Regions from separate parts of the Psychrosphaera sp. 1_MG-2023 genome, predicted to be linked through region 1. Evidence: predicted binding sites of a transcription regulator. Region 1 holds the regulator's gene; the other holds the start of a gene.
The links. The regulator FNR, encoded in region 1, switches genes on or off when oxygen is low (the NO sensors DNR and NnrR bind a similar motif). The targets are predictions, from matches to a motif close to TTGATCTAGATCAA.

Region 1 (16,445 bases):
TCTACATAATAAGTGGTGGAGGGAGGTGGATTCGAACCACCGAAGGCAGAGCCAGCAGATTTACAGTCTGATCCCTTTGGCCACTCGGGAACCCCTCCACTTAGTACGAGGTGGATATTAACAAATTATTAAGTGATGTAAATAATTTATTAAAGTTATTGCTTTAACCGTCGATAAAACGCTCAATAGCATAATAAAAAGTTGTAATATGCACACCCAACCGTCCTTAAACACTAAATTCGAACAAACTGCTGATGTGATCCGCGAGTCGTCTTTTCGCACTGAACTTACTCAAGCGGTTACCGATAACGATAAAGCATTTTATAATTTGCTTATGTCTATGGTGAGTACTGACGCGACCGACTTGGATCAATTTCATCAATACAAAACCACACCTGTAGAAACATTGAACGACTTAAATAAGAAATTTAATGTGGCACACTTTGAATCGGTAGGGCAATTTGATGTTGAAACTGAATTAAAGTGCAATGGATTTGCAAATAGTGGCAACATATCTTCAATCAATTTAGCGCAGTCTCTCGCTCGACAACCCTTAGTTGCAAAGTCAGATAACAACTTGCCTGATGAGGTGATTGCAAATTTAGACTACAACATTAAGTTAAAATATTTAGCTCAACAGAAACTTAATCGAGATATTGAAACAAATTCAATTCTTGATGAAACCAAGGTTACGCCAAAACTTGACGTAGAAACATGGTTTAATACGTTAAACCAAGCACGTGCAATGGAAAATATTCGATTTAATAATAGCAACCGCCTTTCTCTTTCAGCTTAGCTTCTACGCAGACATACTGTTCAGTGAATTGTTCTCCTTCAACTTAATACAATGCCCATAAACACACATGTTGAAATACTTCTTAACCGTATTTAGTGCTTTTATTTCCAAAGAGGTAAGAATACGCTCGCAGTTTTTATCAAAGCCAAGTAAGTTAGCGTTTCAATATTAATAACTCAGTTGATAACTTACTGACTAAGCGGGTATTACATGCATATCGACAAGGCTAAAAAACGAATTAGCAAACACCTAAAGTCTGGTTTTAAGGGCTATCCACAGATCACGTTAGAATATTTTGGACAAACTGCAGCGTCTGCAAACGAAGTCGCTGTTCAATTTATCTTTGAGGAAGGTGCCGATGTTCAAGTTGAACGGTTCAACTGCGAAGAAGATGCAAGAGAAAGCGAACTAATCCAATCAACCATAGTTAAAATTATCGAACGTACTGACGTAAAAACAGTATTAGAGATTGAAGGTGTGACGATTCTATAATACAGAAGTTAACCTCACATAATGTTTATCAATGACAGACGCCGCTAAAGGGCTGGTTCGGTTGGTAATAACCTTGTTTTTAACACTAAAAATGCTTATTAGCGTTAGTATTTTTAGACCGGTAAACAATCATCGTTGCATTTGATTGTACTTATTCTAATTTGGTAATTTCAATTTCAATTTAAAACGATATAATTCAATTCAAATCCAACAATTTGTCTTGCATATGATCCGCCGTATTACTGAACAAGAAACGCTTTCTCCGATTGTTTTCAACTTTTGTCGTCAATTGTCGCAACTCAACGTGTCTACCGACGCCACGCAGGCCGCCGACAACAAAATATCCATCACTACACCATTTTCCGGTGATATCGATACTACGTATGCTACGCGCGTTACATTGGCCTCTGATAATAGTATTTATCAAGAGTTACCACAGGCTGCCTTGTTTCCTAAAAACGAAAATGATTTATTGCTCATTACACAATTAGCCAACGACAAGCAATTTAGTGCCATTAAGTTTTCTCCACGAGGTGGCGGTACCGGCACAAACGGGCAGTCCTTAACCGAGCATGTCATCGTAGATATGTCTCGTTATATGCGTGAAATCATCGAAATTAACCTTGATGAAAAATGGGTCCGTGTTCAATCAGGAGTTATTAAAGATCAACTTAATGATTATCTAAGACCATATGGCTATTTCTTCGCCCCGGATTTATCTACATCTAACCGCGCAACAATTGGTGGCATGGTTAATACAGATGCATCTGGGCAGGGCTCTTTAGTGTACGGAAAAACCAGCGACCACGTACTAGCATTAGAATCAGTCACAATTTCTGGACACAAGCTTTCGACTAAACCTTTACCGGTAACCGAAGTCAAAACCATAATTGAAGAAAAGTCGCCATTAAGTCCGCTCTATCTTCAAGTATTTAAAACAGGTTACGAGCATAGAGAAGAAATCCTTAACGTTTTTCCACGTTTAAACCGGTTTTTAACAGGTTACGATTTAGAACATGTTTTTAACGACGACATGACCAGTTTTGACTTATCTCGAGTACTTACAGGCTCAGAGGGTACACTGGCATTTGTGACAGAAGCAAAGCTGAACATTACCCCAATCGCCAAATTTAAAACATTGATAAATGTTAAGTACGACAGTTTTGACTCTGCATTACGTAACTCACCATTTTTAGTAGAAGCACATGCAACCTCGGTAGAAACTATAGACTCAAAAGTATTAGGTTTGGCCAAACAAGATGTCGTATGGGATACCGTGTCTGACCTCATTCAATCGGTGCCTGGTAAAGTGATGGACGGCTTAAACATTGTTGAGTTTAATGATGAAGTTGCTGAGTCGCAGCAAATCAAAGTTGAGAGTTTATGTGCTCGATTAGACCAACTCATCAGTTCTGAACAAGCCGGGGTTATTGGTTATCAAGTCATCAACGACTTAGGTGCAATACAACGTATTTATGGTATGCGTAAAAAGGCCGTAGGCTTGCTAGGTAATACCAAAGGTAATAAAAAGCCAATCGCATTTGCAGAAGATACAGCAGTGCCACCAGAAAATTTAGCCGATTATATCGCAGAATTTCGTCAGTTATTAGACAGTTACAATTTAGACTACGGTATGTTTGGCCATGTCGACGCCGGTGTATTACACGTACGGCCGGCTTTAGACTTAACCGATCCAGAACAAGAAACCTTACTGCGTACGATTTCCGATAAGGTCGTCGCATTAACTGCAAAATACGGTGGTTTAATGTGGGGTGAACATGGTAAAGGCTATCGTAGTGAATATGGCCCTGCATTTTTTGGCGAAAAGTTATTCGCTGAAGTTCAAAAAATTAAAGCGCAGTTTGACCCACAAAACAGACTGAACCCGGGTAAAATTTGTACACCATACAAATCGACAGACAAGATGGTTTCGGTTGATGCGGTAAAACGCGCTTCATTTGATAAACAAATTCCAATTGAAATAAAAACAGAGTTTGAAACCACCGTTAATTGCAATGGTAATGGGCAATGTTTTAACTACGATACATCATCGCCAATGTGTCCTTCTTATAAAGCGAGTAACGACCGTCGTTACTCACCAAAAGGACGAGCTTCATTAATGCGTGAATGGCTCAGATTACAAGGCAATACGTTTAGTGCTGATAACCGGGAAATGTATCGCACTGGTTTTACGCAGCTTTTAACATTCCCATATAAGGTATTTAGAACCGCTGGGGCAAAACTCGGCAACTACGACTTTAACCATGAAGTTAAAGCTAGTATGGACGAATGTTTAGCATGTAAAGCCTGTACAACAGCCTGTCCAATTAAAGTTGACGTGCCCACGTTCCGAACTAAATTTATCGAAGCGTATTATTCACGATATCTAAGACCAATTAGCGATCACCTTGTGGCTAACGTAGAAGGGTTATTACCTTTACTTAGTAGAACGCCATCTGTTGGCAACCTAATTATGCACAATCCGATTAGCACCTGGGTAACGCGTAACCTTGTTGGGTATGTTGATGCGCCTAAGTTTGGCGACAATTTAAGAAAAGCGATTGCCAATGAAAATTGGTATTCACCTGAACGGGTAAATGCGCTTAGCGAACAACAAAAACAACGTGCTGTTTTTATCGTTCAAGACCCATTTACCAGTGCTTATGAAAGTAGCTTAGTTGTTGATACTGTTTCAGTCCTAACAAAACTTGGATATTTGCCAATTGTTTTACCTTTTTATGCCAATGGTAAACCAGCCCACGTTAAAGGGTTTGTTTCTAAATTTGCACGTATCGCGGCTAAAGCCACAACGTTTTTTAATAAAGTTGCACAGCACAACATACCGATGATTGGTCTAGATGCTTCTTTAGTATTTGCCTATCGTGATGAATACGTAAAAGCTCTCGGTAAAGACGCGGTAAAATTTGATGTCATGGTACTAAGCGAATGGTTAAAGGACGTCGATGTGGAAGTTGAGGTAACACCAAGCCTGCAAAGTCAAGCCACCTACACGTTATTAGCGCATTGTACAGAAAAGTCGATAATCAATGGCGTTGAAAAACATTGGGTGAGTATTTTTAACAAAGTTGGCCTCAACCTTAATATCAGAAACACGGGGTGTTGTGGTATGGCAGGAACATTTGGGCATGAAAAACAACATCAAGAAACGTCAAAAACAATTTATAACTTAAGTTGGAAACATGCAGTTGCGCAGGAGAAGCCAGAACTTATTTTGGCGACAGGATTCTCTTGTCGAAGCCAAGTTAAACGTCTTGATGGTGTCGAACTAAGTCATCCAATTCAAATGTTAGATAAAGTGTTAAGTTAATGGACAGTTCTAGTCTTTTAATAGAGTTTTTAACGATTGCAACAGCCCACTTTTTTGCAGTTGCCAGTCCAGGACCAGACTTTGCAATCGTGTTAAAACATTCTATTAACTATGGTAAACGGATAGCGATTATCACCAGTCTTGGTGTTGGTACTGCGATATTCATTCATGTAGCGTATGCATTAATGGGCATTGGGCTTATTATCAGTTCAACACCTTGGTTGTATGATCTTCTAATTCTTTTTGCGTCAGGTTTTTTGTTGTACTTGGGTTTTGGTGCTATTCGTTCATCTAAAAATGTTAAAACTAACGAACAGGTAATTGACAATAACGTTGTAGAAATTAGTGGAAAAAGGGCGTTTTACTTAGGTTTTCTAACAAACGGCCTTAATCCGAAAGCAACCATATTTTTTCTCTCGTTGTTTACCGTTGTCGTCAGCGCTGAAACACCATTAATTATTAAAGGGTTATATGGCGTTTATCTCGCATTAGCAACAACCGCGTGGTTTTGTTTTTTATCACTAATATTAACTCGACCAAAAGTTCGTGAATTTTTTAACGGACATGCCTATATTTTTGACAGAGTAATGGGGTGGGTATTGATCTTATTAGCCGTTAAAATTACCTACAGTGAAATAATCACAAAATATCTATTCTAAATTAATAAGATAGATATTTGGCTGAGATGTTGGCACCACTATTGTATGATTTTTATGCAGTAGTGAACTTACCCGCCAAACTGCAACGAAGTGAGACAACAAACTTATTTATTACGTTGTTTATGTATTGGCTAAGGTTTTAGGCAACCCCATGGCAAATCAAGCAGTGTTACTCAATTACCATTACGATATGGTAAAAGCAAAGTCTCATAGCGCAGGGCATCTATCAGTCCCGTTAACTAACATAACTTCTTTTACAGATTTCCTGTTAGCGCAAAGCACATCTTTAAGTCAACTTGAAACGTTAACAAAATTATTGTCTATTGCATTATTTAACGATCTTAACGCCTATGTGGACGTAAAAACACGACTGGATCAATTGACAGAATTAGATGGTTTGTATTTAGTTAACCGCTACCAACATCATATTAAACCAGTCATATTCGTTACAACGGAACTCACCGATTTTGTATTTAAAAAACTTCATAACAAAGCCAACTTAGTAAATGTAACTGCGATGTTTAATCAAACAGTAGATACCATACCTACTGACAAGACCTGTACGAAACGAAAAACACCTAACCTCACCTTTATATGCAAATCTAACAGCTTCCCTGAAATTGATTTTAACAAACGTGTGTCGTTAGATTGCTACTTAGAGCATAACCAATTGTCAGTTGTCGTAAACAAGCTACATTATATTGATTTTGAAGTTGTTAACTTACGAAAAATAGAAGACTTGTTAATAACAAGTCTTCTAGCTGATGCGGGGTAAATTAAATGATCATAAACGATGAGTAACGCTCCTCGTTTATTTATATCGTAGGACAAGCTATTTAGCGGTCTTCGTAATCGTCATTTTCATTAATTTTGATTAAATCAAAGTTAGCAAATTTACTATTTGACGCCGTTAATTCATCTTCCATTTTATCGACCAGTTTTAATTTTTCACAAAACTTGTTGGCCTTTATTTCAATTTCATCCGCTCGTGATTCTATTTCTTGTTCAATACGGTCATCTAGATTATCTAAATCGCTAAAAGACGATTCTCCATTTGCAATAGAGTTACCAATATTAGAGATAAGGCCACCAATTAAGCTAGGGATCATATCTTCCATTAACTCTTCCACAGATTCGTCTATACCACTGCCGTCAATCTGATGATTAAATTCTCCATTAGAAAACGAATAATGGCTGTCTTCACTTTCATACTTATCTTTTATCTTTGTCTTTATTTCATCAAATTTACTGCTTAATTTAGAATTTTCAGGCATTTGGCCAAACGCCGCTTGTATACCTTGAAACGCTATATCAACGGCTTCGATTGCAATTTCACCAATCTCTGGAATGGCCGCACGCAACGACGCTGCATATTCTGTTACAAGTTTTTGCTGTTTGCTGTCTAATTCGATTAAATCGCCTCTGACAAATACCATTTTATCGTCATAGATGTCGATAAGAGTTTCATCTTCATTTTTGATAAGAATATGCTTTGGCGTAATTGTTAGCGCATTGTTTAATTCAAGATCACAATGATTATCCATAGATACATTGGCAGCTTGAGAATAGGGTGAGACAAAAAGAGTTGCTGCGACAAGTGTCGTTAGGGCCAATAGTTTCATAATGTTTCCTTTAATAAAAAATGGTGCAATTTAGTGATTGTCGCAAACGATAACATTAACGCGACATATTTAGTTTAATAATGACTTTAAAGGCAATCTTAATGCCAACTAAAAAACACATTAATTACAATAAGATAAAAATATTCAGTGATTTACATTAAACAAAAAACGTAGATGAGTTGGTGATTTTTGTCAAAAACTGGTTAATTTTGTTAAGTGCTTAAAATATCAGCTAATGAACTATTTACACTTGGCATACTTAATACCAGCAGTGGTATACTCTTGGCAATTATTTAGTTAAAAAGGCACTATCAATGGCAGAGATGCAAGCTCGTCCGACGAACTTTATCAGAAATATAATTGATGCAGATTTAGAAGCAGGAAAACATCAAACAACTCATACCCGTTTTCCGCCAGAACCAAACGGTTATTTGCACATCGGGCATGCAAAATCTATTGTGCTTAATTTCGGTATTGCAAAAGACTATAACGGTTTTTGTAACTTACGATTTGATGATACAAATCCTGAAAAAGAAGACATTGATTACGTAAATGCCATAAAAAAAGACGTTAACTGGTTAGGCTATCAGTGGCACGATGAAGTCCGCTATTCTTCTAATTATTTTGACCAGCTTTTTGGTTTTGCAGAAGAACTCATCTCCAAAGGCCTCGCGTATGTAGAGTTTTCTAATCAAGAAGAAATTCGCTCAATGCGAGGTACGCTTACATCACCAGGTAAAAACAGCCCATATCGCGACGTATCCATTGAGGAAAACCTCAAACATTTTCATGATATGCGCGATGGGAAATACAAAGAAGGTGAGTGCTGCTTACGAGCTAAAATAGATATGTCGAGCAGCTTCATGTGTATGCGTGATCCTGTTATTTATCGTATTCGATATGCTAATCATCACCAAACTGGCGACAAATGGTGCATTTACCCAATGTACGATTTTACTCACTGTATTTCTGATGCGATTGAAAACATTACGCATTCTTTATGTACGCTAGAATTCCAAGATAATCGTCGTCTTTACGACTGGGTTTTGGATAATATCACTATAGATTCGCGCCCACATCAATATGAGTTTTCAAGACTAAACCTTGAATACACGATGATGAGTAAACGTAAGCTAAATACGTTAGTAACAGAAAATTACGTGAGTGGCTGGGATGACCCTAGAATGCCAACTATTGCGGGTTTACGTCGTAGAGGGTATACGGCAGCAGCTATTCAAGAGTTTTGCCAACGTATTGGTGTGACTAAGATGGAAAACACGGTCGAAATGGGCATGTTAGAAGCCTGTATCCGAGATGACCTAAATGAAAATGCACCTCGCGCAATGGCTGTTTTAGATCCGATAAAAGTGGTTATCGAAAACTACCCAACTGACAGTGTTGAATGGTTAGACGCACCAAATCATCCCAACAACGAAGACATGGGCAGTCGTAAATTGCCATTTACTCGTGAAGTATTTATTGAACGCGAAGATTTTCGTGAGGAAGCCAACAAAAAATACAAACGTCTAGTCATTGGTAAGGAAGTTCGTTTACGTAATGCTTATTTCGTCAAAGCAGAACGCTGTGATAAAGATGAAAACGGCGAAATCACGACAATTTATTGTACTTATGACGATACTACGTTAGGTAAGTTGCCTGCGGATGGCCGCAAGGCTAAAGGCGTGATCCATTGGGTGTCAGCGAGCGAAGGTGTTCCAGCCGAAATTCGAGATTATGACCGTCTATTTACCGTTCCAAATCCAGCGGCTGCAGAATCAATTGATGAGATCTTAAATCCAGACTCATTAATTATCCGCAACGGATTTATCGAACCAAGTTTACTTGAAAGCCAAGCTCAGCAAGCATTCCAGTTTGAACGATTAGGTTATTTCTGTAACGATGGTACTAAGAATGAAGCCGGAAATTTAGTATTTAACAAGACTGTCGGTTTACGTGATTCTTGGGCTAAAATTGAGCCCAAATAAATACTACTTTATTGCCTGATAAGGTTTAACTTCAGCGATGCGATAACGGTTGCAAATAGATCAAAAAAGCCACTTTACAGTGGCTTTTTTATTGTCTCTAACTTAATTCAACAAATTGAGTGACTGTGCTGTCATCATCCATCACATCTTCGTCAATTACAAACGAAGGAATTTCAGGTGCATCAAACGCAATATCACCTTCATCTACTTCCTGACTTAAGGTTTTAAAATCATATAATTCATTGTCAGCAAGGTGACTTGGAACAACATTTTGCAATGCTTTAAACATACTTTCAATGCGGCCCGGGAATTGTTTGTCCCAACTGTTTAACATCTCTTTAATGTTTTGTCTCTGCAGGTTTTCTTGTGAGCCACAAAGATTACATGGAATGATAGGGAATTGTTTAGCGTCGGCAAAACGTTGAATGTCTTTCTCTTTTGCGTACGCAAGCGGACGAATGACAACATGTTCTTTATTATCACTTTTTAACTTTGGCGGCATAGATTTTAATTTACCACCGTGAAACATGTTCAAAAACATAGTTTCTAAAATATCGTCTCGGTGATGACCCAAAGCAATTTTAGTTGCACCAAGCTCCTTTGCAGTCCTATATAAAATCCCACGTCTTAGACGAGAACATAAAGAACAGGTTGTTTTACCTTCTGGTATTTTATCCATCACGATTGAATAAGTGTCTTCAGTGACAATTTTGTATTCAATGCCAAGTTCTTCTAAGTAGTTAGGTAAAACTTGGGCAGGAAAACCAGGCTGCTTCTGATCTAAGTTAACTGCGATTAGTTCAAATTGAATGGGTGCAGAACGTTGCAGGCTCATCAAGATATCCAACATAGCATAGCTATCCTTGCCACCTGATAAACAAACCATAACGCGATCGCCGTGTTCGATCATATTAAAATCTGCAATTGCCTTACCGACATCTCTACGCAAACGTTTTTGCAGTTTGTTAAAGTTGTATTTTTCTTTTGCTTGAACTGAAGTCGCCATAATTACCCTCAAAAACTAAGGCGCGCATTATATATTTTGTATCAGCAAAGATAAATTGATTATTGGTCAACACAGCGCAAACTTACTTATAGTGGTTTAACACTACTTACAAAGCCGGGTGGTTTTAATGCTAATAAATCGCAATCGATATTATCGATAACGTGTTCCGCTGTATTGCCAATCAATGCGGCGCTTAAGCCACTTCGACCTACTGTACCGATGACAACAAGCTCAGCGTCTATTTGTTCACTTATCTTAGGTATAACATCTTCAGGCATACCTTCTTCGCAATAGACGTTTTCCATTGGTACACCATGTTGCTTAGCAAATTTTTTGACTGCCGCGTTATGATGCTCCTGCATTGAATTTTGGTATTCAATAACATCAAATTCTGGTATTTCTACTGCAATATTCATGGGGGTAGGTGGGAAAGCATTAACTAAATTGACTTCAGCGTTTAGCAAGTCACTCATATAATGGGCATGTTCAACAATAGATTCGTTGAGCTTCATATGATCGATGTCGTCAGTACCTGCGTTGATAGCACCTAATATTTGACCGTGGTCAGGCCATTGATGTTCTTTGACTAACAATACACTACAGGGGCACTTACGTAGTAGATGCCAATCAGTTGGCGTAAAGATCACTGATTTTAAAATATCATGTTCGTGAGTGGCTTTAACTACTAGGTCAAAATCACCCTCTATTACGGTTCTAATAATGCTTTCATAAGGGCGGTTGTGCCAGACAACGATGATATCAATTAGACTGCTCGTGCCCTGTGCTTCGATAACCAATTGGTTTAACCAATCTTTCCGATCTTGAATAACCGCATTTCTCATTGATTCGCGTTCTGTTGGCGACAACATAGTTGTCATTTCATAGGAAAAATCATAAATTGTGAGGAAGAGCGTCACATTACAATTTGAAACGCATGACGCTAACTGCAGAGCTCGGGAAAGTGCTTTTTGGTTATCTTCTGCTGGATCGATAACAACTAATAATTTGCTAAATTGACTCATATGAAATTCACCTTAATGATTTTCTTACTTTAATTGTAGTCAATAATGCAAAAGCTTCTAATTATTTTAAGAGGTTTTTTAAAGTTGATTCAAATTGTCAAAATCAATTATTTCAATTAATTTGCCATCCACTTTTATCAGCATCTGTTTTTGAAACTTACTAAAGATACGAGATACAGTCTCGACGGTTAAACCTAGATAATTGCCAATGTCAGCGCGAGTCATAGACAAACGGAATGACCGTTTGGATAGATTTCGTTGGCTAAATCGATTAGCCATATCCACAATAAATCGAGCGACACGTTCTTCTGCTGTACGTTTATTTAGTTGCATAAACATCGATTGATCATGGCTAATTTCGTTACTCATCAAGCGGTTCACTTGTTGACGTAATTTGGGCATCTGGTTCGACAAATCATCCATTAATGTAAATGGGATCTCACAAACCATAGAAGTCTCTAATGCCGTGCTAAAGGTTTGATGCGTCCGCTCTGCAAGGGCGTCAAAGCCAATGACATCCCCAGGTAAATGAAAAGCAGTAACTTGTGATACACCTTGCTTGTCAATTAAGTACGACTTGAAACTTCCTGATCTGACGGCAAAAAGACTTGTAAATTTTGCGCCTGCTTCAAATAACACATCACCTTTATGGAACGGTTTTTTGCGATCAATAGCATTGTCTAATGTATTGAGTTCATCATCGTTTAATGAAAACGGTATGCATAACTGGCTTAGATTGCAGTTAGCACAACTTATCGAAAAAGTATTACAAGGAGTTTGCATTGCGTTATCACGACTTTTAAACATTCAATGCGTTTAGTTTATAAAAAGCGTTACTAATTTGATATAGCCCAGCGAAAGTAATTATTAAACCCAATATGATTTTAGTGTAGCTATGGCTAAAAATACGAGAGAGGTGATTAGAAAAAACCGTCATACCGACGACGGTAGGTAAAGTAGCCAATCCAAAAATTGTCATTACTGAAAAAGCCGTTATTGGGCTCGGACTGACAATTGCTAAGCTCAGTGCTGTATAAACAAGACCACAGGGTAAGAAGCCCCACAATAAACCATAGGCTAAACATTTGGGAATCGTGTCAATTGGCATCAGTTTTTTCTTTAGCGGCGCTAACCAAATGTCGATAAACGTACCAAGTTTTTCTAACTTTGTGACGATATTACTAATATTAGCTATATGCAATCCGATACCGACTATTAATACACCGGATAACATTGATAGATAAAATACCGTACCTGAACTTGCGACAACGATCGACTGTGTTAATAGGTTAGCAAGTAGCCCAATAAGACCGTACCCAAATACACGACCGAGGCTAACAAATAACGCATATAGCCAAAAAGTTTTCTGTTTTGGAATTGAAAATCCAAGAGCAACAGATAATGAACCACACATAGTTAAACAATGAACTGAGCCGGTTAGACCCATTATTAACGCAGTTATGACTTCATTCATTGTCTTTAGGTTTTGTCGTGTTGTCGTCTTCATCCATTAGAATGGACAAACCATGTTTTTCAATGTCGTCGAATTGCTCGTTTTTTGTTGCCCAAAAAAATGCAATTACACCGATGATTAAAAATATCAGAGCAACCGGTATTAGGTAGTAAATTACTTGCAACGTTTTAATCCCGTAATAGTTTTAGTGAATTCGATACGACTAATATTGAACTTGCTGACATACCGAGCACCGCAATATAAGGTGGCACCAATCCTAACATGGCCACTGGTAAAATAATCATATTGTAAATTAAAGACCAATACAGGTTATTACGGATTGTCTGTTTTGTTTCTAATGCCGCTGTTAAAAGCGTTTCAACAGCCGTTAATTTATTGTTAAGTACTATGATATCAGCAGAGTGTTTAGTCATGTCTGCACCACTAGACATTGCAATGGATACATTAGACGCCCCAAAAACGGGTGCGTCGTTAATTCCATCCCCGATCATCAAAATATTATTGCCCTCTGACTGCAATGACACAATCTTATCCGCTTTTGATTTAGGATCACACCCTGTATAGATATGATCAAAGTTAAGCTTTTTGCCGATCACATTACCAGATTCAGATGGGTCACCGGTAACTAACAAGGTAGTTAACCCTTTTTGTTTTAGGTTGCTTATTGTTATTTCACTATCTGGTTTTAGGTTATCCGTAACACTAAACTGTGCGCATAACCTATTGTCATAACTAACCAATACATTTTGCACTGTACGGTTTTTTGGCAAATGTAAAGTCGACCCGATAAACTCCGGAGTCCCTATTTTTAAGGTCTTTTCATTATAAGTTGCCGAAATACCTTGGCCAATATGACTTACAATGTCCGTTAAGTTTATGGTGCCAATATCACGATTGAGAATACCTAAGTTTTCGGTGGTAAACGCTTTAGCAATTGGGTGTTCAGAATGACATTGTAATAAGTAAACCGCAGCCGCTAATTCTGTCGTAAATTCTGAGGATAATTCTGTACCATTTGCGTTTATTTCAAATCGACCTGTTGTTAATGTACCTGTTTTATCAAAAGCAACATGGGTTATTTCTGTCAATTGTTCAAATGCTAATGCATCTTTAACTAAGATACCCTTACGATTTAACTTACTTAAAATACAGGTATAGGCCGTTGGTGTTGCTAAACTTAACGCACAGGGGCAGGTAGCAACTAAAACCGATAAACTTATCCATATAGCGTCGTCTGGACTTACATTCAACCAAATCAAATAAGTAATAAATGCAATTATTAGTTGTCCAATAACAAAATAGTGAGCAATTTTGTCGGCAAATTGACTTAATTTAGGACGGTGTTTGGTAAATTCTTCCTGTAACTGACCAATCTTAGCTAATGTTGTATTAGACCCTAACGCCGTAATTTCTACTTTAATATTGCCATCGTTGTTAATACTGCCGGCCAACACAGGATCACCAAAATGTTTAAATATTGGAGAAAATTCACCAGTTAAAACAGATTCATTGACTGTTGTTTCGCCATTAACTATTTTACCGTCCACGGCAAACTGTTCACCCGGTTTTACTACTATGGTGTCTCCAATATTTAATTTTTGAATTAATACCGTTGTTATCTGACCGTTTTCAAATCGATTGGCAAAAATAGGGAGCGTTTTATTTAGATTTGCATTGGACAATATTGCTCGACTTTTTGCTTTAAACTCTAGGTATTTTCCAATGAGTAACAACAATGTAAACATCGAAATACTTTCGAAATATACCTCCCCACGATTACCATCAAAACCATATTTTAATAGCTGATAAAAACTAATAAAAAAAGCACCGTAAATAGCGACCGCGACGGAAACATCCATAGATAAGTGGCGAGATTTAACCGCGGTTATTGCCCCCCTTAAGAACGGCAACGCTGAATAGAATACAACTGGGATGCATAGCGCAAAACTGATCCATTTAAAGTAACTTGTTTGGTGCGACTCCATTGTCGAAAAGGCGCCAAAATACATAGCAAAAGCGAGCATCATGACTTGCATGGTGAACAACCCAGCAACGCCTAATCGTTTAATGTATTGCTTTTCCTGACGTTTGATGTTTTTTTCAGCATCGGTTACCGAAAATGGCGTGCTAGCATAGCCAATAGATTTAAGTTTTGAAAGGAGTTGCGAAAGGTGGATTATATTTTGGTCCCATTCAATTGTCGCTCGTTCGCTAATCGTGTTTACATTAACTTTGATTATGCCATCAAGTGGCGATAATGAATGTTCAATTAACCAAGCACATGCGGCACAGTGAATATTGTCGACACTTAACGTGATCCGTTTTGTGGACTCTTGGAGGTTCTCACAAATTAAATCAATATATTCTGCCTGATTATAAACTTCAAAATCACTACTATCAGAAGTATCGGGCTTATTGCCAAGTTCAGTTCGGTACTGGTAATAAACACTTAGACCACTTTGATAAATGTGCTCACTAACCGCTTTACAACCATTACAACATACTTGCTGTTGTTCGGTATTAAGCTGGGCGAATAGGGGGCTTTCACCTGCCGGAATCGATTCACCACAATGAAAACACGCAGTTTTTTTTGTCATTACCAGTCAATTAGTTTTATTTAATTAGTATTGTATTGCTGTTTGGAAGAGCGATTTCTTTTCGAAGTTTCCAGCTGCCATCCATAGGTTCGATGAACACTTGCCATTTACCTGAAATATCATGTTCAACCGGTGCAGTAAGTTGTCCCTTAGCGTTTGGTGTCGCAATGAAATCTAGGTCGCGATATTTTAACGTAGAGTGAACTAGCTTAATTTTAACCGCGGGAAGGTTATAAGGATTTTCCAGTGTAATCTTTTGGTCGGTAATGACCGTCGACATTTCAATGCCCAATGCTTCCGCTTGTTTGTATAATTTAAGTTCTAAATTAATGGCCTTACCTTTTTTGTAGTAGTCATCTACAACCATATCTGGTTGGTTCATGCTTGTAATGATCACTGTAGCAATACCACCGATTACCGCCGTCATCGGTAAAGTTATAACCAACCATACGTACGGGTTTTTATACCAAATATCTTGTTTTAAATTCATTAAAATTTCCTAATTGGGGAGTACGAACCTAACAGATGTTTTACTAAAATCTAGTTAGAACATAGTTAGAATTGCAATAATACGTTTAATTTAGAAAGACATTAATGTGGGGAATGTACTTCTGAATTAATAGTAAAAAAAAGCCTCCGAAGAGGCTTTTTCTGAAGTCCTACTGATTAGGGTGGGACTTCCTATATATATAAGCAGAGATAACGTGTACTTTATCCGCGCCTAAAATGTCTTTCCATGCTGGCATAACACCATTACGACCACTTCGAATAGACTCTTCAACTGCACGACGTGAACCGCCATACAACCAAACGTTATCCGTAAGGTTAGGTGCACCAAACGACAGACCGTGAGCAACTGAACCACGACCATCTTGACCGTGACATGCCGCACACATGACAAACTTAGCTTTACCTGCTTCTGCTAACTTATCGTTAACTTTACGACCAGCAAGCTTTAGAACGTATTCAGTCATTTCCTGAACACCTTGCTCACCTAGTGACGCTTCCCAAGCTGGCATCGCACCAACTCGACCATGCATCAAAGTCGCTTTAATTGTTTCAGGAGCTCCACCATACAACCAATCACTGTCAGTTAAGTTAGGGAAACCACGTGAACCACGGGCATCAGAACCATGACAAAGCGCACAGTTTTGTAAGTACAAACGTTGACCAACTTTAAACGCGTCGTCGTTGTATGCTAATTCCAAAATTGGCGTATCTGCCATTGCTTTGAAGATAGGACCGTAAAGTTCTTCTGCAACAACTTCTTCTTGGTTTAATTGAACAAGTAAGCCTTCGTCTTTTGCTATTTGTGCCAGCTTTTTAGACTCAGCCATAGTCACTATACCTTGGTTCGAGCTTTTCCAACCTAAAGCACCTTCATAGTTTCCTAAACCAGGAAATAAGAAGAGGTAACCAATTGACCAAACAAGAATGAAATAGAACATATACGTCCACCACTTT
Region 2 (16,445 bases), on a different contig from region 1:
CTGTAAACGGCGCAGGGTTTCCACTTTGGCCCTCTAATCCAACAACATAATCTGTCACACTATGGGCTTGCATAATATCGGCTGTTGTAATATTTACGTCTTCAGCAGAATAGTAGGTACCATTCATGTTATTAAGTTTATGGCCAAAGGCTTTAAATAAGGCTTCAGACTTTAACTTTTTAGGATCACCTATAATAACAGCTTTACCGCCACCAAAGTTTAATCCAGCTAACGCATTTTTGTACGTCATGCCTTTTGATAAACGAAGTACGTCAATTAACGCGTCTTCATCTGAGGCGTAATTCCAAAAACGACAGCCACCAACAGCCGGCCCACAATTAGTATTATGAACGGCGATAATTGCTTTTAATCCCGTTTCCTGATCTGAACAGAAAACAACCTGTTCATGGTTGTCAAATTCGACTTGAGAAAATACAGACACAACTGCTCCAGTAATATAGATATGATCAGCAGGACTCTACCAAAGCTGCTTTTTCTCTACCAGTATTTAGAAAAAGCCACTTCTGGTGCGACCAGTTTGAAGTGTAAATAAATTAGCGCTTGTAGCCTAACTAATTAATTAGTACAGTCTTGAAAAAATAGCGAATAAATAAAATGTCTGAAAATAAAACAAATACCTTAACTGAAGAAGAAATTAATCAGTGGTGCAAAGCATCATATCAAGAAGCGACTAAAATATTAGCGCAAAACGGGATCATTACCGAGTCTGTTGATACTAAAGACAGTCGTTATTTACCGCCTGTCATTGCATTCTGGAAACTAAAATCAACTGACGGCAACCAATTTTGGGTTGTATGTGGAGAAATTAAACATGACTTTCTCCCTGTGTCTGCGGCAAATTCGGCACGTGAAGCTGCGCGGTCTTTTGCATTACGTTGGCAAATTGAAGTCGAACAACTCGTGACAAAACAACAGGTTGAAACTGATGAAGCGGTAATCGAACAGCTAAAACAGGAAGCTGCAGATACTAACTTTTGTGCAGATAGACTTTATCAAATTTTTGAAATAGAAAGCTTTTGGGGTTAGGCCATTTTTGCACTAGAAGCCTTAGGTTTTTAGTGCAATATTCCATGAGGGCAAACAAAGCTATTTACCGAACAGCTTAACGTTTGCTTGGGTAGCCCTGTTTCCATATAAACACCTCCAACAGGTTTGAATCCTTGATTAGTAAAATAACTTACGTTATCAAGTTCTGCATCTATGGTAACTTGATTGATCCCTTTCCTATGCGCAATAGACAACAATTGTTGGATTACCTTTTGTGCAGCGTTGGTGTTCCTATATTTCATCAAAACAGCAATACGACTAATTTTCCCATTTTCACAAATACGTCCAGTTGCTACCGCTTTATCGTCTTCGTTTCTAACTAATACGTGTTCACAATTTATGTCGTTGTTATCAAACTCTTCCGTTTCAGGAATTCTGTGTTCGCAAATAAAAACCTTATTTCGTACTTCTTTTATCTCCTCGATATAATCGGTTTCTCTACGCCAATTAACGTTATTAACCTTGTAACTCATGTTCATCCAATATAAAAAAATAGCCGTAATTAATAAGTGTAGTAATAAGTTGGCTATTTTCTATACAAAAATCATGTTTTTTTAATATTAATGTCTCGCTTGATGAGCAGGAAATTAATTTATTCGCAAATTCAACTTGTTGAGAACTCAGCGGGTAATTTTCACCATCACAGAATAAAGTCAAATTTTCCTCGTCGCTGGAAATTGCGAGTTTAACACCAAGCACTTTTTGAATTTCAATTTCGCTATTAAATAATTCGTTACCATAATCTGCTGGGATTCGTTCCGCGAGGGGTTCTACATTCAACTCTCGCGTCGCTGCGGTAAGTCGAGTTAATAAATAATGTTCAAATTGAGCCTTGTCACCGACTAGGTCTAGTACCTGTTTTTGCAATTGGGTAATGTTTGCAGGAGATAATCCAAAACCAGAGGTGTCGTTGTTAATAACCGTGTCAGTGAAGCGGTCTAATCCAAGGTTTTGATCAATGATATGATCGGCAATACCACTTAGCAATTCTTGACTCGAAGGCGCTCTAAATCCAATGCTGTAAGCAAGAGCGCTTTCTATTGTTTCGCCTTGATGAGGTGAGAAAGGGGGAATATATAAAATGTCACCATTGGTAACGGTTGCGTCAATTATCGGTTCAAAAGCCGGTACGTGGAGCAGGTCGGTTGCCGCTTCAATGTGTTCTATTTCTTTATTTACCGCTCCAACTTGCCATTGTCGTTTCCCTATACCCTGAACGATAAAAACATCATATTGATCAAAGTGGGGACCAACCCCTCCGCCTGGTGTAGAGAACGAGATCATAACATCGTCAATTCGCCATTTTGGAATGAAATTAACCATAGATTTAAGTTCATCAACAGAGTCAAACCAATTGTCGACGCCTTGTACCAACAAGCTCCAGCAACGTTCACCAAATTGACTAAAGTCCTCAAAAGGCCCCTGTGCAACTTTCCAGTTGTTATCTGAGTTGGTTATTACTCTAGAGTCAATAAAGGATTCCATCGCTAAGCCAGCCACTTCATCGGGTGCAATTGGTGATGGAAAATTTGGTAATGCATTTTTTAGTAATATTGGTTTTTTTTGCCAATAGTCTTTCAAAAATGTTTCTTTTGAAATAGTTTGCCAATTGATATTCATAAAGTGACTTCTTAATTTGTAGGATGATGGGCAATAAAAAAGCCAGTCAATAGACTGGCTCTTTTTACGAATATAAACTTAGTTTAATTCGTCGATAAATGCGACAGCACGGCCGATGTAGTTTGCCGGTGTTAATAACTTAAGTTCAGCTTTAACACTATCTGAAAGGTCTAAACCATCGATAAATTCAGCCATAACTTGTTGGTTAACTTTTTTACCACGAGTTAGGTCTTTTAATTTTTCGTAAGGTTTTTCAATACCGTAACGACGCATAACGGTTTGAATTGGCTCTGCTAACAATTCCCAGTTATTGTCTAATTCATCAAGCAAACTTTGAGCATTAACTTCTAATTTGCTAATGCCTTTTAACGTGGCTTGATAAGCAATAATTGAATGTGCAACACCAACACCTAAAGTACGTAGTACTGTAGAGTCAGTCAAATCACGTTGCCAGCGCGAGATTGGCAATTTTGTTGCTAGGTGACCGTAAATAGCATTAGCAATTCCTAAGTTACCTTCAGAGTTTTCAAAGTCTATTGGGTTAACTTTGTGAGGCATTGTTGAAGAGCCGATTTCGCCTGCTATGGTTTTTTGCTTAAAGTGACCCATTGCAATGTAACCCCAGATATCACGATCAAAATCGATTAATATCGTGTTAAAGCGCGCCATTGCGTCAAAGATTTCAGCGATGTAGTCATGTGGTTCAATTTGGGTAGTAAACGCATTAAAGGTTAAACCAAGTGAGGTTACAAACTCTTCAGCGTGTTGATGCCAGTCATGTTCTGGGTAAGCAGAAATGTGCGCATTGTAGTTACCAACAGCACCATTAATTTTTCCTAACATCTCAACGTTAGCAATTTGTTCACGTTGACGTTGTAGTCGAACATAAACGTTTGCCATCTCTTTACCCATAGTAGATGGTGTTGCCGGTTGACCATGTGTACGACACATCATCGGCATAGATTTGTATTCGTTTGCTAAGCGTTTTAACTCAGACAAAATTTTGTCACAGTATGGCAAAACAACGTCTTTGCGAGCAGCAGATAACATTAAACCATGTGAAAGGTTGTTTATGTCTTCAGAGGTACAAGCAAAATGAATAAACTCGTTAACTGCAGTTAATTCTGCATTGTCAGCAACCTTTTCTTTTAAAAAGTATTCAACGGCTTTTACATCGTGATTTGTTGTAGCTTCAATATCTTTAACACGCTGCGCATCGGCCTCTGAAAAGTTATCAACGATTGCATCTAAAAGAGCATTAGCTTCTGCAGAAAATTCAGGTACTTCCTGGATTGCAGCCGTTTTCGCTAATTTTTGTAACCAACGTACTTCAACGATAACACGGTATTTTACCAGACCAAATTCACTGAAAATTGGACGTAATTCTTCAGTTTTATTGCCGTAACGGCCGTCAACTGGTGAGATTGCAGTAAGTGCAGATAGTTGCATGACGTTGCTTTCCTCTATTCCTAACTAATGGATGTTAATTCATTTTTAAACGATAGTGCGTCTTGCAATATGCGTTTGCGATTCAATAAAAAGTGTCTTCTTTGGCCGCCTAGTTGACGCCATAAAACAGCGGCGCGTACGCCTGCTAATAACAAGGCTCGGACTTTATTTTGAATGTCCGGTTGTTTTAATATGTCTGGATTGCCAATGATTTGAATTTTTTGCCCGATTGGACTGATAATTTCGCGATAACTGTCTGCAAAGTTTTGCACAACAGAAGGCGAGGTTAATTCAAAATGTTCTAAACGGCGTTCAACGTTTTCAAGTGATGTTGTCAATTGATTTAGTGCTGAATTTGATTTTAATAATTTTTTTGCCAAAGACATTATACCTGCAACATAGCGCGTAACTTCTACGTCGCGTGTTGTTGTTTGTCCTGACAATTGATGGACGAGCAGGTCGCAACCATCACTTAGCTCAACAATAGACGGATATACATCAAATACAGTCTTAGGTGAGGTGATCATAATGCCGCTTAAAAGCGCATTAAAGTTAGTTTTATCGTAAGGTTTGCCTTTGGCCAATAGTTGAATTAACTGAGCCGACAGGCAAACGGCCGATAATGCGATTGTTTGGGCGCGCTGCGATTGTTCCATCATTTATCGAATATAACTCTCAATGATCCCGCCACCTAAACACACTTCACCATCGTAAAATACTGCTGATTGCCCCGGCGTTACCGCTCGTTGAGGTGAATCAAATATCACTTTAATCGTGCCATTTTCCAAATCAGGGAAAACGGTACATTCGATATCATCTTGGCGGTATCTTGTTTTAACGGTTAACCTAGATTCGACCTGTGGACCTTTGCTATCGACCCAATTTAATTGTGATGCGTGTAGTCCATTAGAAAACAGCAAAGGGTGGTTTTTACCTTGACCAACGATAAGCACGTTTCTCTCGACGTCTTTATCGACAACAAACCAAGGTTGATCTTTAAATTCCTTCAAACCGCCAATTAGCAGGCCTTTTCGTTGACCTAACGTATGATACATTAACCCTTCGTGTTGACCGATGACTTCGCCCTCAGGTGTTTCAATGTCACCTGGTTGCGCTGGTAAGTATTGTTGTAAGAAGTCTTTAAACTTGCGTTCACCGATAAAACAAATGCCAGTCGAGTCTTTCTTATCTGCTGTTATTAAACCTTGTTCTTCAGCAATACGTCTAACTTCTGGTTTTTCTAGCTCGCCAACAGGGAATAAGGTTTGTCCTATTTGTGCCTGATTTACGGCGTATAAGAAGTAACTTTGATCTTTGTTAGAATCAAGTCCACGTAACATTTGGGCATTGTTGTCATCCGCTGTCCGTCTGACGTAATGGCCAGTTGCAATATAGTCAGCAGATAAAATTTCTGCGGAAAATTGCAAAAACGCTTTAAACTTAATTTCTTTATTGCACATAATGTCAGGGTTTGGTGTTCGACCCGACTTGTATTCTTCTAAGAAATGCTCAAAAACATTATCCCAGTATTCTGACGCAAAGTTAACGGTATGCAGTTCAATGCCAAGTTTGTCGCATACTGCCTGCGCATCTTTAAGATCTTCAGCAGCAGAACAATATTCTGAGTCGTCGTCTTCTTCCCAATTTTTCATGAAAAGGCCTTCAACTTGATAACCTTGCTTTTGCAATAAATACGCAGAAACCGACGAATCTACGCCGCCAGACATACCTACGATGACTTTTTTAGTCGAATTCTCAGAGAAACTTTCAGACATGAATTGGGACAAAAAACCTATACGCTTAAAATTGGCGCGGATTTTACCACAGCTGACATTAAAAATGTATCGCTTGGGGTGTTAATTTTGTTATTGATTAGCAATATTTATTTAGTGGAAAAGCGATCATAAAAGGCTGGAGAGAACTCAGCCAGCCTGATATTAAGGGGAATTTACGTTATAGCTTAATAATACCTAAGTTCTTGCACTTTCCCCCAAAATACTCGATAAGAATAAGCTGTGTACGCTAATATCGTTGGTACAACAACGATTGCACCATATAATAAGAAGTTCAAAGATTCTGGCGCCGCCACTGTTTCCCATATAGTGAGGTGTTGAGGTACGATATACGGGAAAAAACTGTAACCTAAACCCGCAAAGCTAAATACAAATATGAGCGCTGTCATGATAAACGGCAGACCTGGGAACTGGTCTTTAAATTTTTGTAGGTGTTTCAGATACATATAAGTTAAAACAAATAAAATGGTACAAATTACCGGGATAGGGACCAAAAATATTGAGTTTGGCCAAGTAAACCACTTTAAATAGATTTGTGGATTTAAAGCTAAGTTGGTTAACGATACTGCAATTACACCGATAAAGGTTACGATAAGCATCTTTTTGCCGTTTTTAATGGATCGTATTTGTAGCTCGCCTTCAGCCTTCATGGTTAGCCACATAGCACCGATAAAGCAATAGGCCGCACAAACCCCTAAAGCACTTAATATAGCAAAACTGTATCCGACTAAACTTTTGTCGAAACCCGTAACAAATAGTCCTAACATAAATCCCTGTGACAGCGCGGCGATAAAAGAACCAAATTTGAACGCTTTGTCCCATGAAGGTTTGTGGCCAAACGAAGCCTTAGCTCTAAAATCGAATGCCACGCCTCTGAGTATGAGCCCAATTAACATAACAGAAGCGGGTATATACAATTCCTTTAATATCAAGCTATGTGCCTGTGGAAAGGCGATTAATAGTAAGCCAATCGCTAAAACTAACCAGGTTTCGTTAGCATCCCAAAATGGGCCAATACTCGCGACCATAATGTCAGATTCTGACTGGTTATCTAACGGTAATAACATGCCAACTCCTAAGTCGTAACCATCCAAAATTGCATACAAGATTACGGAGAGGCCCATTAAGCATACGTAAATTATGGCAAGGGTATGTTGATCAAACATGCTGATTCTCCAATGTATTTGACGCCGGCTGTTTTAAAACAATAGTCTCACTTATGTCTATTTCTTCTATTTCGACCGCACGTCGAGCCATAACAAAAATGGTATGTAGATAAGCCGCGAGTAGTCCCACATAAGTTAAAATATATAAAGTCAAACTTGTTGTAACATGTGCAGTAGGCAAGTCAGTCACAGCTTCACTTACTTTTAGAATGCCTGAAACGATATAAGGTTGACGGCCTATTTCAGTCACATACCAGCCAGCAAGTGTCGCTATCCAACCGCTAAAACTCATACATACAAAGGTCGTTGTTAACCAGTTGGGGACTGCTTTTTTGCGAAGGATATAACTTCCGGCTAACCAAGAAACCAATATCATGAGTAGACCCATGCCAACCATGACACGAAAACTGAAAAATACAGGTAAAACAGGAGGGTGGTTTTCTCCAAATTCGTTAAGACCCTTTATTTCGCCATTTTTATCGTGGGTTAAGATAAGACTGGCTAAGTTTGGGATCCCTATTTCAAATTTATTTGTTCTGTTTTTTTCGTCAGGTATAGCAAACAACAAAAGAGGAGCCCCTTCTGTCGTTTCCCAAACGCCTTCCATTGCAGCTACTTTTTGTGGCTGATTCTCCAACGTATTTAAGCCATGTAAATCCCCAACAAATGCTTGAATGGGTGTTAGTAACATCGCTGCAATAACCGCTATTTTAAACGTGAGTAACGGCGCTCTTTTGGTATCACCGCGTTTGATCCTATAGGCGCTGATCCCTGCAATTAAAAATGACGCTGTGATAGCGGAAGCCAATAACACATGAAAAAATCGAAATGGAAATGAAGGGTTAAAGATGATTTCCATCCAATTAACTGGATAGACAATACCATCGACAATTTTGTGTCCTTGAGGAGTCTGCATCCAAGAATTAAGCGACAAGATCCAAAATGCTGACATTGTGGTGCCAAAGGCAACAATACAGGTGGCGAGCGTATGTACACGAGCAGACACCCGCTTTATGCCAAATAACATAATGCCTAAAAACGTCGCTTCGAGGAAAAATGCCGTTAATACTTCATAACCTAATAAAGGTCCGGCAACATTACCAACCCGCTCCATAAATCCGGGCCAATTGGTTCCAAACTGAAACGACATGGTAATGCCACTAACCACACCTAATGCAAACGTTAAGGCAAATATTTTGACCCAAAATCGGTAAGCTCTCATCCAGACTGGATCGCCGGTTTGATCAAATCGTATTTTAAAAAACACTAAAAACCAACACATCGCAATAGTGATCGTTGGAAATAAAATATGAAAACTAATGTTTATTGCAAATTGAATGCGCGACAAAATCTCGACATCAATCATGGCGTATACTCCTAGGTAGAAGAATTGACTTGTTTAGTTATTTTGCGACTTTGTTATTAAGAATTTTGTCTTTCATATCTAAAACTTTGCCGACTCCGGCTCCGAGTTTCATTAACGTTTTTAGATTATCCGGTTTCATTGTTTGAAGTTCGTTTGCCCAAACAGTCACGGTTTCCAGCAATTCGTGGATTTCAAACATCTTTTCCTGTGCGAATTGTTCTTGCTGGTTGGCTGGTTCTTCTAACATTACGGTTCTTAGTAACGATAATGTCGGGTCCATTTCACGTTTTCGTCTCTCTTCAAATACGCGAGTAGCAAGGTCCCAAATAGATCCGTCCGGAGCATAATAGTCTTTTCGATCACCGGGAATATGATGGGTTTTAATTAATCGCCACGACTGCAACTCTTTTATCCCCATAGAGACATTGCCTCGAGAAATGTTCAGGGTTTCGGAAATGTCATTTGCTGTGAGTGGTGATTCGTTTATGACAAGCAACCCGACCATTTGACCAATAGTACGATTAAAGCCCCAACGACTGCCCATTTCACCACAATGCATTACAAATGCTTCGATTTTAGATGTCATTCTCATGTCAATGTGCCTATTTTTGTTTTGTAGTTTTTGAGTGTTCAGTAATTTCTGAAACTTTAAATTGTTTATTGATCTAAATCAACAAAATATTTAACTTTGTAAAGATAAAATCGTGCGGTATTAAGTGCTAATCTCTCTTTTAACTAGGTTTTAACTTAAATCACCCTTAAGGTAGATTGACTCGCAGGTGTTCTGTTTTCAGCTAAAAATTTAAACCCGTTAAATTTGTAGGAGTCCCATGCGTTTATTCATGATTTCATTGATTTTTATAAGTTCAAGTTCATTTAGTCTTCCACTTGAAAATTTGTCTGCGGGCCTTACAACGGATATCCCCATCGGCAAGGTCGATGGCCTAATACTGCGTATAAATATTGCTTTGCCAGCGCGGCAAAATAAGACGCTATCTCCAGTAATGGTGTTTATTCATGGCGGCGGGTTAATCAAGGGGGATAAAAGTAAATTTAACAAACACCTAGAAAAGATGGCAAAACGTGGCGTTGTTGCAGCAAGCGTAATGTATCGACTTGCACCTGAGTATCGTTTTCCTGCGGCTATTGAAGATGTAAAGTCTGCAATTCGTTTTTTAAAGGCACATTCAGAAGCGTTCAACCTAGATCCAAACCGGATCATTGTCAGCGGAATATCAGCGGGTGGCTATTTAGCAACTATGGTTGGGGTAACAGGGAATGCAGAAGGATTTGATGATCATGGCATTTACCCAAACTATGATGCGTCGGTACGAGCTGTTATTGCGTATTCAGGAAGTCTTGCCGACTTTAGGCGCAAGGAGTACCAAGATTTTGTATTAGTTGAGCGCTTTGCCAACAGCGAACAAATAGATAAACAGGTTGCACTCGCAGCCATTTCACCAATAACGTATCTAGATAAACTAGACCCACCTTTTTTCCTCGTCCATGGTACGGCAGACAATGTTGTACCTGTACAAATGACACGAGATTTTGCACTTGAATTAAAAAACAGCGGTCATGAATTTGAATACATCGAAGTCGAGGGGGGTGAACATAGCTTAAGTCATTCTCGTCCCAAACAAGCAAAAGCTGTGTTTAAAGCTTCTATGGCGTTTTTCAAAAAACACGCATTTGTAGAACAAATTCAACCAAGGTAGTTAAGTTTACTGTACTTTTATTGTGTTATCTATTTAGGTTTAGCAACTTCTGAGCTGAGTCTTGCTTGCGCATTTACAAAAAAACTGAAATATGGATGTTCTTTATCAACCACCTCTAAAGCGATATTGGCTTGTTTCAGGGCTGCTTGTAGGTTGCCATTCATTTCATAACCATAGGCTAACCCGTATTGTGCATCTGCGGAATCAGGGTGAAGTTTAATATTGTGTTTAAATACTTCAATAGCGGATTCAAATTTTTGCTGGTTAATGAGGTTATAGCCAATTTGCCTGACATTTGCCTCTGGTGGTATCGTGACGATGCCCCACTGTGACGATAGGCGCTTGTAATATAGGTCAATAGAAGTTGGATTTCCGATATATGCGCTCATTGGCATCTGCATAGGTAAAAACAAGCTGTGATAAGCATTAAATAACCCTGCTGGGGTGGTTAAAGCATGTGCCACATTTGGAAAAACATCGGTAACCAATTTTAAATCAGAGGGTTTGTTATTTTGCAAAAATGAATGAAAGTCATCGTAAACTTCGCGCATTTCCCCACCTTCTTCGCCGATGTTCATATATAAATAGTTATCAAAGTGTTTTGTTTTGGATATGAATTTTTTAGCCTCTTGTACGGTTGTTCTCGCGCCCCACCAAACCGCTGGGCTAAACGCTAAATGCGCTTGGAATAGGTGAGGTCTGCTGTGCAAAGCGTGTATGACCAAAAGCCCACCAATAGACGAACCAGAGAAAATTCGATAATCATGTGTTCGGTAAGTTTTATCCATGCGCGGGATCAATTCCATTTCAACAAAATTGAGGTATTTGTCGCCACCACCCCCTTGTCCGACAGGGCCTCTAGGATCTTGGTTTACCGTTGGTGTTAAGTCTCTAGTCCTGTCTGTGTTTTCAATGACGGCAATTATGACTTCAGGCGCCGCTTTTTGTTCGACAAGCCTGCTTAGCAAACCTGTCAACAATGACAAGTCATCTTTTGACCCCGGCAGATAAATAACTGGGTATGTTTTTTCAGTATTTGAAAAATAGTCTTTGGGTAACTTAACTAGTATTCTGCGCTCTTCGTTTAATTGTTTCGAAAAGAAAACTTCATAATGTACCGATTCTTCATTCGCATGAACCGCAAAAATGTTAGTTAAGCTCAAAATGAATAAACAAGTAGCCTTAAAAAATCGCATATTAATTCCGTGTTTAGTTCTGAAAAAATGATTTGCATTGGAACGTATCCAACACGTTATCAATACAGTAAGAATGACAAATTGGCCACTGATTGGCTTTTGTAATTGCACTTTTACCCAACAATCTTGCTGTTGTTGCCGAATTTACAGCGCATTGCCGCAATTACCAACCTAAATTTTTTTACGAAGGTGGGACTTGTGTTGGTGCTGTACCTGATTTAGTTAACGATATTTGAAGAGCGGAGGCATCATATTATTTGGATGAGAGTGCCTTGGGCATGGACATTCTAAATGTCGTTGCTAATCATGCTTTTAATCAGTTTTATTTAGCCTCAATATTTCTAGTCTCAATATTTTTGTACGTTCTCTTTTTTGGAGCCGTTGATCGTATTTACAACATATTTTTAAAACCGCATAAAATAAAGTGGAATACCAAACCGAAAACGGTATTACTTTTGTTCAATAACATTGAATGTACCTGTTTCAATACCGTCCAACGTCCAGTTTCCAACACGATATCGAATTAACCTTAGCGTAGGGTGTCCAATATGAGCGGTCATTCGCCTGACTTGACGATTTCTACCTTCACTAATGGTGATTTCTAACCAACATGTTGGTATTGATTGCCGCTCTCTGATTGGTGGATTTCTTGGCCCTACTAGTTCAGGTTGCGCAATTATCCTAATTTCGGCGGGTTTAGTTAAGCCATCTTTAAGCTCTACGCCATCACGCAATTGTTGTAATTTTTCATCATTTGGAATGTTTTCGACCTGTACCCAATAGCATTTGGTTGTTTTAAATTTAGGACTGGAGATTTTATTTTGCAATTTTCCGTTATTGGTTAAAACAAGCAAGCCTTCACTGTCTCTATCTAATCTTCCCGCCGGATATACCGCGGGTATATCGATATAATTTTTTAGGGTTTCACGGCCATCAGCATCGGTAAATTGGGTCAGCACATTAAAAGGTTTGTTAAACAATATTATTTTAGTTGTTGTCGGCTCAACCTTGGTTGATGCATTACTAGGTTTGGTTGTTTTCCGCCGAGCCATAGTTGCACCAAATTGGTTTGGTTTTTTACTTTTATTTCCCGAAGATGCTTTACGGATAACACCCTTGGCAGGTTTCTTTATATTTCTTGTGTCGGACTTATTAGAAAAATACATAACACCTAATCTGATAAAACTCTTTCATTAATGGCCAGTATTTTATAGTATTCACACCCAAATTTCAGACTAAAATTGATTTCGTTGAGTATTGAACAAATATTGAACGATTTTCATACTGTTAAACTTGTCGGTCTCAGTTGTTTTGTAGTTTAAACACAACAAAACGGATTAGTCGTCCGAAATTTTGCGACCGACACTCGACTGCAAAAAATGTAGGGAAAATCAATGACATCTAAAATCATCTATACAAAAACAGATGAAGCGCCGGCTTTGGCGACTTATTCTTTCTTACCAGTTGTAGAAGCATTTAGTGCGACTGCTGGTATAGACGTAGAAACTCGCGACATTTCACTTGCGGGCCGTATCATCGCTAATTTTGCAGAATATTTGCCAGAAGACCAACGAATTGAAGACGAACTTGCCTATTTAGGTCAAGTTGCAAAAACGCCTGAAGCAAACATTATCAAATTGCCAAATATTTCAGCATCTATTCCTCAGTTGAAAGCGGTAATTAAAGAACTTCAAGCGAAAGGTTATAAATTACCTGAATTTCCAGAAGAGCCAAAAACAGAGCAAGAGCAAGATGTCCGTGCTCGCTATTCTAAAGTATTAGGTTCAGCGGTAAATCCTGTTTTACGTGAAGGTAACTCGGACCGCAGAGCACCAGGCGCTGTTAAGCAATATGCTAAGAAAAACCCACACTCGATGGGGGCTTGGTCGAAAGATTCAAAATCACATGTTGCACATATGAAAGATGGCGATTTTTTCGAAAATGAAAAATCAGCAACAATTGCTAATGACGGTTCATTGAAAGTCGAGCTTGTCGCAACAGACGGTTCCGTCACTGTTTTAAAAGAGTCTATTCCTGTATTAGCGAAAGAGATTGTCGACGGCACGTTTTTAAGTGTTAAAAAACTGCAAGAATTTTTAACTGCAGAAATTGCAGATGCTAAAGCGTCTGGTGTTTTGTTCTCCGCTCATCTAAAAGCGACAATGATGAAAGTGTCTGATCCAATTATTTTTGGTCATATCGTTAAAGCATTTTATAAAGACGTTTTTGCGAAACACGGTGAAACATTTGCAAAATTAGGCGTTGACGTAAATAACGGTTTTGGTGATGTTGAAGCAAAACTTGCGTCATTGGACGAGGCAACTCAAGCTCAAATCAAAGCGGACATTGCTGCGGTTTATGAAAATAACCCAGCAATCGCAATGGTTGATTCAGATAAAGGTATCACTAACTTACACGTACCTTCAGACGTTATCATTGACGCTTCTATGCCTGCTGCAATTCGTTCTTCAGGTCAAATGTGGAATGCAGAAGGTAAATTACAAGACATGAAAGCGGTAATTCCTGACCGTTGTTATGCGGGTGTTTACCAAGAAACGATTTCATTCTGTATTGAAAATGGTGCTTTTGATCCATCAACTATGGGTACTGTTCCTAACGTTGGTCTTATGGCTCAAAAAGCTGAAGAATACGGTTCTCACGATAAAACGTTTGAAGTTGGTTCAACGGGTACAGTTAAAGTAACTGACCAAGACGGTAATCTTGTATTTGAACACAATGTTGAAGCGGGTGATATTTACCGCATGTGTCAAGTTAAAGACGCACCTATCCAAGACTGGGTAAAATTAGCGGTTAACCGCTCTCGTTTATCTGGAATGCCAGCCGTATTTTGGTTAAACGAAGCTCGTGCACATGACGCGCAAATCATTAATAAAGTTAATTTGTACTTAAAAGATCACGATACTGACGGCTTAGATTTACGTATTTTATCTCCAGAAGACGCGACTCGTTTTACATTAGACCGTGTGAAGAAAGGTGAAGATACTATTTCTGTAACTGGTAACGTTTTGCGTGACTACCTAACCGATTTATTCCCAATCTTAGAATTAGGTACGTCTGCTAAAATGCTTTCAATTGTTCCACTAATGAATGGCGGTGGTTTGTTTGAAACAGGCGCTGGTGGTTCTGCACCAAAACACGTTCAGCAGTTCGAAAAAGAAAACCACTTACGTTGGGATTCTCTTGGTGAGTTTTTAGCACTGGCTGCATCGTATGAGCATTTAGCAAATACTAATGATAATCCTAAAGCGCAAGTTTTAGCGGATACATTAGATAAAGCAACTGCGACGTTTTTAGATAATAACAAGTCGCCTTCACGTAAAGTGAATGAGCTTGATAACCGTGGTTCACATTTTTATCTAGCGACATACTGGGCTCAAGAACTTGCAGCACAAACAGCTGATGCAGAGTTGCAAAGTAAGTTTAGTGCAGTGGCAAAATTCTTGACTGATAATGAAGCTAAAATTGTTGATGAGTTGAATAAAGTACAAGGTTCAAGCATGGACATCGGTGGTTATTATAAGCCGTCTGATGAAAAAGGCTTTGCGGCAATGCGTCCTAGTGCGACGTTTAATTCTGCAATGGATTTAATTGCTTAGTTCTTTGAATTAACAAAATATTCGATTTAGAAAAGCTGGAACTTAGGTTCCGGCTTTTTTTTTCAATTATTTACGAAAATATATCGAATGTTCATTGAATTACAATACGTTTGTGATTAAAGTCTGTGCATAGATATAATAATAATAGCGTAGAGAATAATTATGAAAAAATTGACTGCTTGTCTTTTGGCTGCGAGTTTAGCGTTTGGCGCACAAGCTGCTGATAGTCAAAGTTTGAAATTGATTTCAGTTTCAAGTTACTTAAACTTCTTTTTAGTTAACTTAAATGGTTGTGAAGATTACCACCCGTCAGTTCGCGCAGCTGCGTACCAATCAGAAAGCAAATTATATCCTCATTATGAAAAACTGGATAAAAAAATTAGTAGCTTGAAGATTGATAAAAGCGACAAAGACGCTATTTCAAATACAATTGAGCGCAGTCGTGCAAAGCTTAATGCACAAATTGCGGAAGGTGAGTTTTCAGTTGAACATTGTAAAGCGGTTATTGGTATCGTTGAAAATGGATTAGATTCAAATCTTTTATCTGCATTAAACTAAGAATACTGTTTTATAAAAAATGCGCTAAACCTCAAGGTATAGCGCATTTTTTTATTGATATTTAAATGTTTAAATATCAAATCATTATATTTTCTTTTCAAAAGCCTGTTTTTCAGCTTCTTTAAGCTCTTTGATTTTAGGCAATGCCATTCCAAGTTCTCTACCTCGGTAACGTGCAAAATATGTATTACCTATAAATCCGAGAGTCAAAAGCAATAATTCAATCGCTATAAAAATCTTTGGCCCTTCAAATGTCCATATTGCCGTCAAACCATGGATATAACACCACATGATGACAAAGTTGCTCCAGGCATAGGTATATGGGTTGCCTTTAAGTAAACCTGGAATAGCCGTTAACATAGGTAACCAAAATAAAACGAGGGTGATATAGGCCAAATTGTTGGCGTTCGGGTCGAGCACAAAAAATAACATAGGGTAATAGGCGACTAAGCCTAGGTATCCCGTAACTCCCATTAATTTTAGTTTTCGCACAAAACTCGCCATAGGCGCTGTTTTGAACGCGTGTTCACTATTGTCAAATTTTTGCATATCAGATTCTTATGAGTTGAGTTTTAATGCTGTGGTGGCTAATCGTTTTCCTAATGTAAAACAAATGGCCTTTTCGTCTGCTGTTAATGTGGTATCAGATTTTAGCCCTGAAACATGACTTGGACCATATGGACTGCCCCCTGCGTCAGTGTTATGTAATGCGGGCTCAGAATACGGAACTCCGAGCAATAACATACCATGATGCAATAAAGGTAAAGACATTGATAATAGAGTTGACTCGTTACCGCCGTGCATACTAGAGCTACTCGTAAACACGCTTGCTGGTTTATCGATTAAATCACCAGAGAGCCATTGTGTTGACGTTTGCTGAAGAAATGCTTGTAA

Region 2: a site for FNR is predicted at 9,123-9,136, ahead of Q4575_RS12175 (GbsR/MarR family transcriptional regulator). Genes of this name have one in related genera too.

What each region holds. Positions count from the first base shown of each region.
Region 1 covers NZ_JAUORW010000001.1:315,271-331,715, forward strand. The annotation lists tRNA gene Q4575_RS01205 (tRNA-Tyr) at 14-98, opposite strand; gene Q4575_RS01210 (VC2046/SO_2500 family protein) at 209-796, shown strand; gene Q4575_RS01215 (hypothetical protein) at 1,007-1,288, shown strand; gene Q4575_RS01220 (FAD-binding and (Fe-S)-binding domain-containing protein) at 1,515-4,616, shown strand; gene Q4575_RS01225 (LysE family translocator) at 4,616-5,275, shown strand; gene Q4575_RS01230 (hypothetical protein) at 5,427-6,050, shown strand; gene Q4575_RS01235 (DUF2884 family protein) at 6,112-6,897, opposite strand; gene glnS (glutamine--tRNA ligase) at 7,212-8,882, shown strand; gene ttcA (tRNA 2-thiocytidine(32) synthetase TtcA) at 8,980-9,888, opposite strand; gene uspE (universal stress protein UspE) at 9,975-10,910, opposite strand; gene fnr (fumarate/nitrate reduction transcriptional regulator Fnr) at 10,989-11,717, opposite strand; gene Q4575_RS01260 (sulfite exporter TauE/SafE family protein) at 11,710-12,384, opposite strand; gene ccoS (cbb3-type cytochrome oxidase assembly protein CcoS) at 12,377-12,547, opposite strand; gene Q4575_RS01270 (heavy metal translocating P-type ATPase) at 12,552-14,981, opposite strand; gene Q4575_RS01275 (FixH family protein) at 14,998-15,471, opposite strand; gene ccoP (cytochrome-c oxidase, cbb3-type subunit III) at 15,641-16,445, opposite strand, start outside.
Region 2 covers NZ_JAUORW010000011.1:153,266-169,710, reverse strand. The annotation lists gene Q4575_RS12220 (amino acid dehydrogenase) at 1-442, opposite strand, end outside; gene Q4575_RS12215 (DUF4826 family protein) at 616-1,047, shown strand; gene Q4575_RS12210 (GNAT family N-acetyltransferase) at 1,077-1,541, opposite strand; gene Q4575_RS12205 (cupin domain-containing protein) at 1,525-2,688, opposite strand; gene purB (adenylosuccinate lyase) at 2,767-4,137, opposite strand; gene hflD (high frequency lysogenization protein HflD) at 4,158-4,796, opposite strand; gene mnmA (tRNA 2-thiouridine(34) synthase MnmA) at 4,797-5,912, opposite strand; gene cydB (cytochrome d ubiquinol oxidase subunit II) at 6,098-7,096, opposite strand; gene Q4575_RS12180 (cytochrome ubiquinol oxidase subunit I) at 7,089-8,462, opposite strand; gene Q4575_RS12175 (GbsR/MarR family transcriptional regulator) at 8,500-9,054, opposite strand; gene Q4575_RS12170 (alpha/beta hydrolase) at 9,293-10,180, shown strand; gene Q4575_RS12165 (alpha/beta hydrolase-fold protein) at 10,210-11,376, opposite strand; gene Q4575_RS12160 (hypothetical protein) at 11,469-11,612, shown strand; gene Q4575_RS12155 (pseudouridine synthase) at 11,826-12,428, opposite strand; gene Q4575_RS12150 (NADP-dependent isocitrate dehydrogenase) at 12,771-14,993, shown strand; gene Q4575_RS12145 (hypothetical protein) at 15,156-15,551, shown strand; gene Q4575_RS12140 (DUF2069 domain-containing protein) at 15,636-16,100, opposite strand; gene Q4575_RS12135 (hypothetical protein) at 16,110-16,445, opposite strand, start outside.